DNA from 4 places in the Halodesulfovibrio aestuarii DSM 17919 genome. Region 4 is predicted to be linked to each of the others. Evidence: predicted binding sites of a transcription regulator. Region 4 holds the regulator's gene; each other region holds the start of a gene.
The links. The regulator sigma-54, encoded in region 4, starts transcription at its own class of promoters, with help from an activator protein. The targets are predictions, from matches to a motif close to CTGGCACGGNNNNTGCTT.
Positions count from the first base shown of each region.

Region 1: a site for sigma-54 is predicted at 1,356-1,373, ahead of ispD (2-C-methyl-D-erythritol 4-phosphate cytidylyltransferase). Genes of this name have one in related genera too.
Region 2: a site for sigma-54 is predicted at 1,835-1,852, ahead of F461_RS0110460 (Spy/CpxP family protein refolding chaperone). Genes of this name have one in related genera too.
Region 3: a site for sigma-54 is predicted at 2,080-2,097, ahead of F461_RS0109730 (glutamine synthetase III family protein). Genes of this name have one in related genera too.

Region 1 covers NZ_ARQF01000021.1:567,648-570,780, forward strand. Annotated here, with positions in the region: gene ispD (2-C-methyl-D-erythritol 4-phosphate cytidylyltransferase) at 1-1,166, opposite strand, end outside; RNA gene rnpB (RNase P RNA component class A) at 1,253-1,618, opposite strand; gene F461_RS0113495 (zinc ribbon domain-containing protein) at 1,630-2,379, opposite strand; gene F461_RS0113500 (Nif3-like dinuclear metal center hexameric protein) at 2,434-3,133, opposite strand, start outside.
Region 2 covers NZ_ARQF01000020.1:1,001,201-1,004,333, reverse strand. Annotated here, with positions in the region: gene F461_RS0110470 (hypothetical protein) at 1-477, opposite strand, end outside; gene F461_RS0110465 (hypothetical protein) at 489-917, opposite strand; gene F461_RS0110460 (Spy/CpxP family protein refolding chaperone) at 1,238-1,777, opposite strand; gene F461_RS0110455 (ATP-binding protein) at 2,017-3,133, shown strand, end outside.
Region 3 covers NZ_ARQF01000020.1:843,934-847,066, reverse strand. Annotated here, with positions in the region: gene F461_RS0109730 (glutamine synthetase III family protein) at 1-1,994, opposite strand, end outside; gene F461_RS0109725 (bifunctional lysophospholipid acyltransferase family protein/GNAT family N-acetyltransferase) at 2,529-3,133, shown strand, end outside.
Region 4 covers NZ_ARQF01000021.1:711,450-714,582, forward strand. Annotated here, with positions in the region: gene hpf (ribosome hibernation-promoting factor, HPF/YfiA family) at 1-402, opposite strand, end outside; gene rpoN (RNA polymerase factor sigma-54) at 454-1,881, opposite strand; gene lptB (LPS export ABC transporter ATP-binding protein) at 2,082-2,804, opposite strand; gene F461_RS0114200 (LptA/OstA family protein) at 2,805-3,133, opposite strand, start outside.

The DNA.
Region 1 (3,133 bases), 140 kb from region 4:
ATAATAGCAGCTACGGCTTTGATGCCTTTTTTCTCACCAGTAAATCCGAGTTTTTCTTCGGTGGTAGCTTTTACGTTCACTTGGTCGTCGTTAAGCTTGAGCATACGACAGATATTTTTTTTGATCTGCGGCTTCCAAGGTACAAGGCGCGGCACTTGTGCAATAATTGTGAGGTCTATGTTTGTGAGACGATAGCCTCGCTGAAGAAATTTGTCATAGACTTCGTTGAGGAGCACGCCGCTTGAAATATTGTCAAACTGCGCTGAAGAGTCTGGAAAATGTTCGCCGATATCGCCGTCGCCCATGCAGCCGAGGAGTGCATCACATAGCGCATGAAGCAGAACGTCGCCGTCCGAATGCGCAACAACCTGAGGACCTCCTTGGATAGGAATGCCTCCAAGCTTCATTGGTCGTCCTTCACCATAGCGGTGCACGTCGTATCCCCAGCCGGTAACTGGAATTGGCATGGAAGTCTGTTTTGATTCGATCATGGCAAGGTCTTCCGGATTTGTTATTTTGCAATTTGTCATTTCACCTGCCACTGTAGCAACAGAGTATCCAGCCTGTTCAACAATGGATGCATCATCTGTCACTTCCCAACCTTCTTCGTTGCACTTGTTGTGTGCCTCGATGAGCATTTTTTTGTGGAACCCTTGTGGAGTTTGACAGGCTCTGAGGGTAGAGCGGTCAAGGGTATGGCAAATGCTATTGTTTTCGACAACTTTTATGGTGTCAGTGACAGGAATTGCAGGGATGACCGCTTGAGAGCCTTTTTCAAGAGCGTCGAGAAGTGCGTTTGTGAGCGTCGCAGAGAAAAAAGGGCGTGCTGCGTCGTGCACAAGTATGTGGGTGCTCTCGGTAGGCAGTGCCTGTAAGCCGTTATAAACAGAATCCTGTCTGCGAGCACCACCCGCAACCACTTTCCATGGTAGGCCAAGCCTGCGTCCAAAATCGAGTTTCTTCAGCGTTTCTGTTGCTTCGTCAATATCTTCTTCAGGGAAAACAAAGACAAGCCCGCGCATACGGGTTGTATGCGAGAATGTAATCGCAGATTGCCAGAAAAGCGGGGCGCCCTGCCATTCTAAGAACTGCTTTTTAATGCCGTTTGTGGCAGCAGAGAGTCGGGTTCCAGAACCAGCGGCAAGAATGATAGACCAACAATGCATGGGGAGTTCCTTACATATTGTGCAGTGGTAGTGGTAAAAAAAGTATAGCATACAAAAAAAGGGTGCAATGCACCCTTTTTTTGAAATTATGGAGTCAGGACTATAAGCCGGGTTTTGTCTCCCTCTTGCGAGGGCGGTTATCATTCGTCTAGGATTATGATTACTCATAACCTCAAGCAACCTACCCGAAAACAACGACCGGGCCGGTCGTAACTGTTTTCCTATTTGGTCTTGCTCTGAACGGGGTTTACCTAGCCTACCATGTCACCATGGTACCTGGTGAGCTCTTACCTCACCGTTTCAACCTTACCGGCAGTAAACTGCTTAGGCGGTTTGCTTTCTGTGGCACTCTCCGAGGATCACTCCTCCTGGGTGTTACCCAGCGCTCTGCCCTTTAGAGCCCGGACTTTCCTCCCCGCACAAACGTGCGCGACGATAACCTGTCCAACTCCAAAAATATGTTTTACGCTTCCGCTGCTTTGTCTGCTTCGCTAGCGAAGTGTTCTGACCAGTAGATTAGACGCTGGCAGTTTGGGCAGCTAAGGATCTGATGACCTTTTTGAAGCTCGATGTAGCTCTGTGGTGGAATAGCAATGTGACAACCGTTACAGATCTGTTCTTTAACAGCTACAATAACTGGGTTGTCCAAACGAGAACGAATGAATTCGTAACGGTTAAGGATAGGAGTAGGAACTTCTTTTCCTGCAACATTACGTTTTTTATCGAGTTTCTCGAGAACCTTGTTTGCTTCTTCGACACGCTGTTTGAGGCTGGCTTTCTTTGCTTCCAGATCCTCTTTGATGATGCTGTAACGTTCATCCATATCAGAAACTGCCATCTGCTGACGCTCAAGTTCTTCTAAAAGAGCAATCTTTTCTTCTTCACGAAGACGGTTGAGTTTCTCAAGGTTGTCCATTTCACGCATCATCGCATGATACTCTTTGGTGTTACCAACGAGCATTAGTTTGGACTTGCTTTTTTTAACTTTGAGAGCGTCGTTTTCGATCTCAGCGTTAATGCGTTTTTCCTGTCCCTTGAGGTGGTCAATCTTCTCAAGGAAACGGTTGCGCTGGTTTTCAAGCGCATCAAAGCGTCCTTGAAGAGCTTCAACTTCTTTTGGAGCTTCATCAAGTTCGCTGGTGATACCAAGGATTTCATCATCAACAAGCTGCAACGCAACAAGCTGTTCGATTTGCTTTAAATACAGGCTCAAGGTTTTTTCCTCCTGAAAACCATAAGGTTCGGACTCGCCGAAACTGTGAAATTTCTATTCTGCGAATGGGCCGATCAAACGCATCGGATCCTGCGCCGGCAGGAAAAATATTTCTATGTCTTCCAGTTCTGTTGCAAGTTGCAATGCGAACTGCCGCATCATTTCTTCTTCAAGGCTGAAATGTCCAACATCGAGAATGCATCCAGTTGTATCCAGAGCAGAATGATATTTGACATCACCAGTAATAAATACATCCGCACCCATGGCAAACGCTTTCGGGGCAAAATCACTGCCGGATCCTGTACAGTAAGCAATTTTTGTTACTGATTCAGGAGTAGGGCCGCTTTTAACCCAATAATCACGATCTACCACTGAGGCAAGTTGCTCAGCGAATATGCCAAAAGATACAGTTTTTGGCAAAGTGCCAATAGTGCCAAAGCCGAGGCTTCGGGAGGCCGTATCAGGTGTAGAAGGTATAAAAATCGGCAACTCATCCAAGTCAGCTGCAAGCTGAGCAAGAACAGTGCTTCGATGCTCTTTATTATATGTTACATTGATCATTTGTTCAACGTGCCGCACACAGTGAATATGGGGGTGGTTTTCCCATTCATAGAGCATAGAGCTTGCTGCAGTCTTACGTGATGGCGTAAAAGCAATAGCTTCCGGTTCAAAGGTACAGGAAGCGCCAAGTATTTTGCAATCTTGCAGTTCAAGCGCACGTGCTAGCCATCCCGCCGGTCCTTCCGGGTTTGCA
Region 2 (3,133 bases), on a different contig from region 4:
ACCAAGTCTGGCATGTTCCAGAAGAAGCTTATCCAAAAGAGGCAGATATATTTGCTGTGCGTTCGGGATAGTTATTTCAGGGATAAGTGGAGGAATGGTGCCTGTGGCTCTTTTAGAACACTTTGAGATTGATTGTTGCTGTGTTCCCCCTCTTTTTTCTGTGTACTGTGTAATTGTTTCATATGGAATTCCTTGAACAACCGGAAGGCTTGCTGCTGTACTTTCAAACAGGATAATCGTGTGCACCCCAGCGCGCTGGCGTTTATTTGCAAGGGTGACTGTACGCACTGCCTGCCTGAGTTTGTTTGCTGCAGGAATAATAAATGTTATTTCTCGATAAGAACTACTAGCTGGCGGTGTACAGTATTGTACATGGAGCGGAGTTGCAGAAAATGCAGAGATAGTTTCTGCGTGGAGCAGGGGTGTGAAAAATAGTAGAATACAAAGAGTCGTGATCATCTCCTTGAACGTATTCATGGTATGTCCTGTTATTCAAAGCTCGGATTCATGTAATCTTCGACATGAATGATGAAGGTTAGGTTCTCAGAAGTAGGATATGCACCATCAGGGAGTTCTTCTTTCTGAATATCAAATTTATCCATGCACTTCTTGCAGACAGCAATTTTACCCTCATATCCAAAATTCTTAGTATGCAGCATGCGCACCAGATTTACACCTGATCCTTCTAAAACAAGCGTGGTTTCTATTCCTTTATTGTACAGATCTCGGGCGAGCATAAATGTTGTTTCAACTTTCTCCGGGTGTGTTGTGTTGAGAATCAGCATGACCTGTTCAGGTACTGCTTTTTCAATGTAGATCGTACCGGAGGTTCTGCGGGTTTCATACTGAATGGCAAGTGCGGAGAGAATGGGGAGCAAGGTAAGTACTACTATCCATTTTAGTGTGTTTTGGCGCATAAATCTCCCCCAAAGAGCGTCAAAGAGTGCATCTTTTCCTAGTATTGTACTATTGAACTGGGGTGTCTCAATGATTAGCGATAAGGATAACTGATGGAGAGCGTTTAGCGTATATTTGCTGATTATAAAAAAGAAAAAGCCCTGTACTTGAGGATTCGTACAGGGCCTTTCCATCTGGGGGAGAAAGGGTACCAATTACCCTTTGTATTCGAATTACCCCGGAGGGTAAAAGACAACTAAGAAGGTGTGCAATGCGCCACACTAGGTGAAGGACTCGCTGCCGCGAGTTGTGACGGATTGCGGAGTATAAATTTTGGTTGTTACTGCTGAGCAGGAGCAGGCATTGGCATATTGCCATTGTAGCCACATTGACCACGCATCATGCCCTGTCCACGCATACCCTGACCACGCATCATACCTTGTCCACGCATGCCCTGACCGCGCATCATCCCCTGTCCACCCATGTTGTTTTTGTATCTCGGACAGTTGTAACCCATACCATATCCACGGTGCGGGTTAGCAATTGGGTCAACACCAACTTCTTTTTTTACAATTGCTGCAAAAGCGGTGCGTTGAGCACGCATCTCTGCACGGAGTTTGTTCATTTCAGTAACTACGCTTGCAACTTTGTTTGCATCAACATTTTCATTGTTCATAAGGGCGTTAAGTTCTACTTGTTTTGCCCATATAGCATCACGAAGTGGAGTCGTATTCTTAATAAAATCATCGTGCAGAGTTATGTACTTCTGCTGCTGAGCTTCGCTAAGGTCTGTCCAGTTCGGACTTGCGGCTAAAGCTACGGTGGCCACTGCCATGACACATGCTGTCGCAACTAATAGTTTTAATGTTTTAAACTGCATAATGAACTCCTATATTTAATGATCAAGTAATGGTTCGTGTTTTGCTAGTTCTTAATAAAGCAACGCTTGTGCCAAGTTTTTCCTTTTGTAGATAAGTTGTTTTAAAACAAAGCGTTGTCTTGAGAAGTGTTGTTTTGGGAAAAATAAACCAAAATATATGTGTAAAAAAAGCATACAGAATGTTTTGTGTTGGTTGTTTATTTTTTTTACACTGAAAAAAAAGAATACACAGGGCTGTTATGAAAGAGACCATTCTTCGTAAGAAAAAAATAGTGCGATCTCAATTTGTTACTTCGTTATGGTTACTCGCCGGTGGGATTATTATCCTCGGCATGGTTATCAGCTTTATGACAATACGGGGTATTGAGCAGGAGAATCGACAGCTGGAAACATTTTATGAAGAGAAAGGCGCCTCTATCATAAAGGCTCTGGAAGCAGGAACCCGAACAGATTTTCGCCTTAATATGAAAGCTCTTAGGCTTCAGACCATGTTAGAGGAAATGGCAAGCCAGTCTGGTATTTTGTTTCTTATGGCAACTGACGCTAATGGTAATATTATCGCCCACAGTAATCCCAACGTAGTTGGCACCCGTGCATTCAGTATGCAGCAATTAGCAAAGCTGCACCCTCGGAGACACGTTTCGTGGCGCATTATGGAGCAGGGCAGAGAGAAGGCATTTGTTGTTTACAGAGAATTTCGTCCTTTTGCTCTAATGTCAGGCAAGCCTCACGGAATGCCTCGTTCCGTCTGCAAGATGGAAAACCATAAGGGGATGCAGGCTCGAGAGTGTTCAAAAGAAGAACATATGTTCAGGCGTAAACTTTTTCCACAACACGGCCCTGTACCAGTTATTTATATTGGGCTGGATGAGGAGGCCTTTGCCACTGCACAGAGAGTGAATAGAGAGCACGCGATGGTGAATGCTGTGTTTATTCTGCTTATTGGTCTTGCAGGTTTTTTTGCACTGACATGGGCACAGAAAGCACGTCAGTCACGCAGACGTATGCAGAGCTCTGAAGCTCTAGCCAATGAAGTTATGTATAATCTTCCCGATGGCTTGCTGGTGACGGATGATGAAGGCCGTATCGCTATGTTGAACGATGTTGCTCTGGAGCAGTTGAATCTTACAGATGGTGATGTGGTGGGGAAACTCCCTTCAGACGTGTTGCCGGAATGCGTAGCGCGTCTTGTAGAGCTTACCGGTGGTGAAGTTCTTTCTGAAATCGAAGTTGAGTGTCTCGGTGAGCACGGTGAAATTATCCCGATTGGCGTGAGTGGTTCTGCTGTCGCTCTGGATGACGGTACCGCTATCGGGTATGTCTATCTGCTGCGTGATCTTCGTGAAGTGCGCAGAC
Region 3 (3,133 bases), on a different contig from region 4:
GCAGATTCAAGACCATTCAGATTTTCAGTAAGTTTGGTCAGTGGGCCCTGAATGCAGCCGAGACCAAGTTCCTTCATGTTCAGGCAGTTCTTTGCGAGTTCTGTCTGGTAACGAACTGCTGCAGGGAGAATAGAGGTGCGAGCCATTTTGATAGCCAGTTCAATTTCAGTCTGAATAGTATTAATGTACTGTTCAAAGAAAATGGATGTGCGGCTATCGAGTTCCCGTTTTGAAAGAACGCCAAATTCTTCAAACAGGGTTACGCTGGATTCACTGTTAAGTGCTGGAAGTGCTTCTGGGGTAGTGCGAAGGTTCGCAAGACCACGTTCTTCAGCTTCTTTAGCCCATTCTTCAGAGTATCCGTCGCCGTTGAATACTGCGTTGCCGTGTTTTTTAACGATTTCCTGAATAACTTTTGTTACGGCGTCGTTAAGTTCGCAGTTTTCGCTGGTCATGAGTGCTTCGAGACGGTCAGAAATGTATTTCAGAGAGTCAGAGAGCATGGTGTTCAGTACAAGCTGTGCTCCAGCAATAGACTGGCTGGAACCAACTGCGCGGAATTCAAAACGGTTACCGGTGAAAGCAAACGGGCTTGTGCGGTTACGGTCTCCAGCATCCATTGGAAGAGGAGGCAGGGTGTCTACACCAACACGCAGGATGCCTTTTGCTTTAGAGGTAGCTACATCACCTTTTTTGATCTGTTCAAAAATTTCAGCAAGCTGCTGTCCAAGGTAGATGGACATGATTGCTGGAGGTGCTTCGTTGGCACCAAGGCGGTGGTCGTTGCTTGCACATGCAACGCTACAGCGGAGTAATTCGCCATGCTTATGTACTGCACGGATCATAGCAGCACAGAAGAGCAGGAACTGAGCGTTTTCATGCGGAGTTTCGCCTGGATCGAAGAGGCTGCCGAACTGGCCGTTACCGATAGAGTAGTTAAGGTGTTTACCGGAGCCGTTGATGCCTGCGAATGGTTTTTCGTGCATGAGGCACGCCATACCATAACGTTTTGCAACGCTTTTCATTACGCTCATGATCATCTGGTTGTGATCGTTTGCGAGGTTGGAATTCTCAAACATTGGAGCAATTTCGTACTGGCCGGGAGCAACTTCGTTGTGACGGGTTTTTACCGGTACACCAAGTTTGTAAAGTTCGCGTTCTGCTTCAATCATGAAAGCGAGAACACGTTTCGGAATAGTGCCGAAGTAGTGGTCATCCTGTTCCTGACCTTTCGCTGGTTTCGCACCGAAAAGGGTACGGCCGGAAAGGTAGAGGTCTGGACGGGCGAAGTAGAAGTTGCGGTCAACGAGGAAGTATTCCTGTTCAACGCCAGCGTAGTTCTGAATACGGTCAAAATTGTTATGACCAAGCAGTTTGAGCAGGCGGCTGGCCTGTGTGTGGACTGCCTGATTAGAGCGGAGAAGCGGGGTCTTTTTATCAAGCGCTTCACCGGTCCATGCAACGAATGCGGTCGGGATACACAGGAAAACGCCGTTGTCGTTTTCTAAGAGGTATGCAGGGTTTGTAAGATCCCATGCGGTGTAACCACGAGCTTCGAAGGTAGTACGCAGGCCACCGTTCGGGAAGCTGGATGCATCCGGTTCACCCTGAATAAGGGTAGAGCCTGAGAACTGGGCAATTGCACCACCGCGTCCGTCAGGTTCAAGAAAACTGTCGTGCTTTTCAGCGGTAAGGCCGGTCAGCGGGTAAAATACGTGTGTGTAATGTGTCGCACCTCGGGAGAGAGCCCATTCTTTCATTGCAGAAGCAACTGCATCTGCAATAGAAGGGTCCATCTGCTCGCCATTTTCGATTGTGCGCTTGAGAGATTTGTAAACAGCCTTAGGAAGGTGTTCTTGCATGACCTTGTCATTGAACACGTTGCAGCCGAACAGCTCTGTTGGCTTTTCTTCAATGAAGTTTAAAGGCTTGCTTGTTGAAGTTGTGTTGTTTACTGCCGAAATGGCTTTAAGTCTTGCTAAAGATCCACTCATGAAAATCTCTCCTTTAAACAGATTCGCGCAATATAAAATGGTACACGCCTTGTGAGGCATCTGCATTCTTCTTTTGATAAATATAAAGCACAGATGATGCCAGTGTAGTAAAATCAGGTGCTTATAAAAAATGCTGTTGTACGTTGCTTATTGTGTATGACAAAAATGTTAGAACTGCAACCCGAAAAATGAGCATTTTGACAATTATGTAAAAAAATAATCATAAAGGGTATTGTGTAAGAAAAGCTAAATAACAAAAATGTTAATTATGTGATTGAGTGGACGTGCATGATGACAGTGGGATCCGCGCACACAACACAATTGTGTTTACGACGTTCAAGGGCAAGTTTTTTTGCCAAAGTTGTAATAGATTGGAATTACGGTTTTTTAGTCGATTTTTTATTCAAAAATCGATACTTGACTGAAACACAGGCGTAACTATTTTGCTATATTGCTTGAAAATATAGTGTATGATGAAGTTACATTCATAAATCATAAAATGTAGTAAGTGAATTTAGCCCTGAGAGGTTGGCCATGATGAGACGGAGTGAAGAGAGAAATCTCAATCTAGATTTTATTCCGCCTAAAGTTAAGAAGGTGCTTGCACCAATCAAAAAGCCATTGATGCACATGACTCGTGTTGACGGGTTATTCAATGTGTACGACAGCATCTCTAGACGAGAAAGCCCGCTCGAATTTTGCCAGAATGGGTTGGAAATTTTAAATGTGCAAGTTGAAGCTCTTGGCAGAGGGCTGCGCGATATGCCGCTAGATAAGCCGCTTGTAATTGTTTCTAACCATCCTTTTGGTGGTATTGAAGGACTTGCGCTTATGGCAGAAATTATGCCGTTGCGTCCTGAATGTAAGTATCTTGCGAATTTTATGCTCGGAATCATGCCGGAATTGCGTCCATGCATGATCGAAGTAAATCCGTTTGAAACAAAAGAGGCACGACGAGCAAATATTCGCGGGCTTCGCCAAGCTATTTCTCATGTTTCTGAAGGCGGAAGCCTTGTTGTGTTCCCTGCAGGAGAAGTTTCCCACCTTCAGCCTAAAATGGGCGGCATTGTAGATCCTGCCTGGAATAGAAGCGTTGCGCGAATTATTCGTAAAACAGGCGCCGATGTCCTGCCATTGTA
Region 4 (3,133 bases):
ATCCATAGGTTTTGGTACAAAGTTGTCCATACCAATAATGGTTCGTTCAGAATCTACTACTTCTTCCGGAGGCAAAGTACCTTCGAGTACAAACTTTTCTGCACCCTTGCGTTTCGTTTGTAGTTTTTCCGTACGACGTATGATCTGTGCTTTGAGTTTATCACGAACAAGATCAACGGTTGCATACATGTCTTCAGATTCTTCTGTAGCGGATAGAGTTAAGTTGTCCGATACAAGTGAAATTTCTGCTTTGTGGCGGAAATTGTCAACAGAAAGTGAGACTTGCATTTCCAAGTGTTCAGGGTTCGGCAAGAATCTGCCAAGCTTGTTAAAGCGTCGTTTGGCATATGCTTTTAGGTGATTGGAAGGCTCAAAATTCTTGAATGTGAAAGCGATGTTCATGGTGCCTCCTAATTGGATACTTTTGAAACCCTGTGGGAGTTGGTTTCGCTTCTAGAATACCACCTTTCTCTTGGATGATGAAGGGATATTCATTGCGGTACGGTATTTAGCCACAGTCCTTCGTGCAATGTTAACCTGAAGTTTTTCCTTTAAAATCTCTCCGATTTTCTCATCACTTAACGGTTTCTTTGTATTTTCTTCACTAATAAGTTTTTTAATGAGAGCCTTTACGCTCTCAGACCCGACCATACTACCATCATCAAGGCCAATCGCACTGTTGAAGAAAAATTTTAATTCAAAAATGCCATGCGGGGTCGAAATATACTTATTTGTGGTGATACGGCTTACCGTTGATTCGTGCATGTCGATATCATCAGCAATATCTTTCAAAATAAGTGGCTTTAACGATGTGACACCGTTAATAAAGAATTCTTTTTGATATTTAACAATACTCTCAACTACTTTATACAAAGTTCGTTGTCGTTGGTACAGACTTTTAATGAGCCAGGATGCAGATCGCATCTTCTCCTGATAATAGTCTTTTTCTTTGGCATTAGATGTTTTCGGGAGTTGTTCTGTTAATTCGCTTAGCTGTAATTGTGGCAAACCGTCTTCATTAAGGACGATGATGAAGTCCCCTTCGTATTCATAGATGTAAACGTCTGGAGAAACATAGTGTGCTTCCCCACCGCTAAACCGTGCCCCCGGCATTGGGTCAAGGCTTTGAATGACATCAAGGTACTCTCTGAGATCTTCAAGAGAAATTTTATATTTGCGGGCAAGTGGTTTGTAGCGACGCTTTTCCAGGTCCTCAAGATGATTAGTAACAATATCTACAAGAATTGGATCCCGGTCATAGTTAAGGGCTTTAATTTGAACAAGCAGGCATTCCTGTGGCGTGCGTGCTGCAACCCCTATAGGATCAAATTGTTGAATAAGGGTAATCACCTGTTCGACAGTTTCTATGTCGCTTTGAGCAACTTCGGCAAGTTCTTCTGAAGATACGTGCAAATATCCATTAGAACTGATGCTGCCAATAATAATTTCTCCGACACGAATTTGTTCTTCGGTAAGTGGAGAAAGCATGAGTTGCCAGTTTAGGTGTCCATCGAGAGTTGGAGCCGGAGCAAGACGAGCCTCGAAAGAGCTCATTTCTTCTAGTGCTTCAGATTCCCGCATTGAAACCTGTTTGGTGGTGCTTGAAAAGTCACCCAGATAGTCTTCCCAGTCAGCGTTGTTGGAAAGCTCTTTATCATAAGCTTCCTGGTCATCTTTTCGTTGATCTGCGGTAGACGGTTTGTCTGGATTAGCACTTTCTTCCAAAGACTCTTCCAAGAAAGGGTTCTCCAGCAGTTCTTGTTGAACTGTTTCAGCAAGTTCCACGCGAGAAAGTTGCAGCAGTTTGATTGCCTGCTGCAATTGTGGTGTCATTACAAGCTGCTGGGTAAGCTTTAATTGTTGGCGAAGTTCAAGAGCCATATATAAGAATGTCCTATGTGGTTCGACTAGCTAAAAAGCTGAAATATAATGTGTGAATACTGCCTATCAAAAAACATTCCAAATTCGATAACTGAACTCTTTTTTGCCACATAGAAAAGTTATATGCAACCAAGAAAAAAGCCCGTAGAACGGGCTTTTTTTTATTACACATTTGCAGATTATATTTTTTTATCGATGTGCTAGAGGCTAAAATCTTCTCCAAGGTAGACACTGCGCGCCTTAGGGTTGTCTACAATTTCTTGCGGTGTGCCGGAAAGAATGATCTGCCCTTCATAAACAAGATTTGCTCTGTCACAAATTTTTAATGTTTCTCTAACATTATGGTCGGAAATGAGCACTCCCATTCCTTTATCACGCAATTTACGGATGATGTCCTGAATGTCGTCTACAGCAAGTGGATCGATGCCTGCAAATGGCTCATCAAGAAGGATAAATTTTGGATCCCGGATTAATGCGCGGGCTATCTCGAGACGGCGACGTTCACCACCAGAAATGTGCATAGCGTGAGTGTCTCGAATGTGTGCGATACCAAATTCTTCCATTAACTCTTCAGCCCGTTTTTTCTGGTCATTACGGGAGAGTTCTGTTTGTTCCAGAATAATCTGTAAGTTTTGCAAGACAGTTAATTTCTTGAAAACTGAACTTTCTTGTGGAAGATAGCTTAAACCTATTCGCGCACGTTCATGCAAGGGCCAGTCTGTCACTTCCATGTCATCTACACGCACGACGCCTGCATTGGGTTTGATAATGCCAATGAGCATGTAGAACGTGGTTGTTTTACCGGCACCATTCGGCCCGAGAAGTCCAACAATTTCCCCCTGCTCCATTCGCAGGTTAATATCACGAACAACCTCGCGCTTACCGTAAATCTTGCAAAGCCCTTCAGCTTGAATAACTGACATCTATTTTTTCGCCTTGCTTGGTGCTGAGAAAATTGCTTCAACAGGTTGGTTTGTAGAGCCGAGTACTTCGCTGCGGTTCTCTTTTACCCAAAATTTAATAATATTGCCGGCGATAGTATTTTTGCCTTCACTTAACTTTGGAGACCCAGTCATAACAAGCAGCTCATCATTAAGCGTGTATGTCGCTGTATCACAGGTGCCTCGTCTGCCCTTTTCCATTTTAATACGGACATTACCTTGGGCAACAATTCTTTCAATTTTACCTGGATTCATGCCTCCAACATTTTCAGACTTTGGAGCATTTTTATCATCCTGCAAATATACGGTAA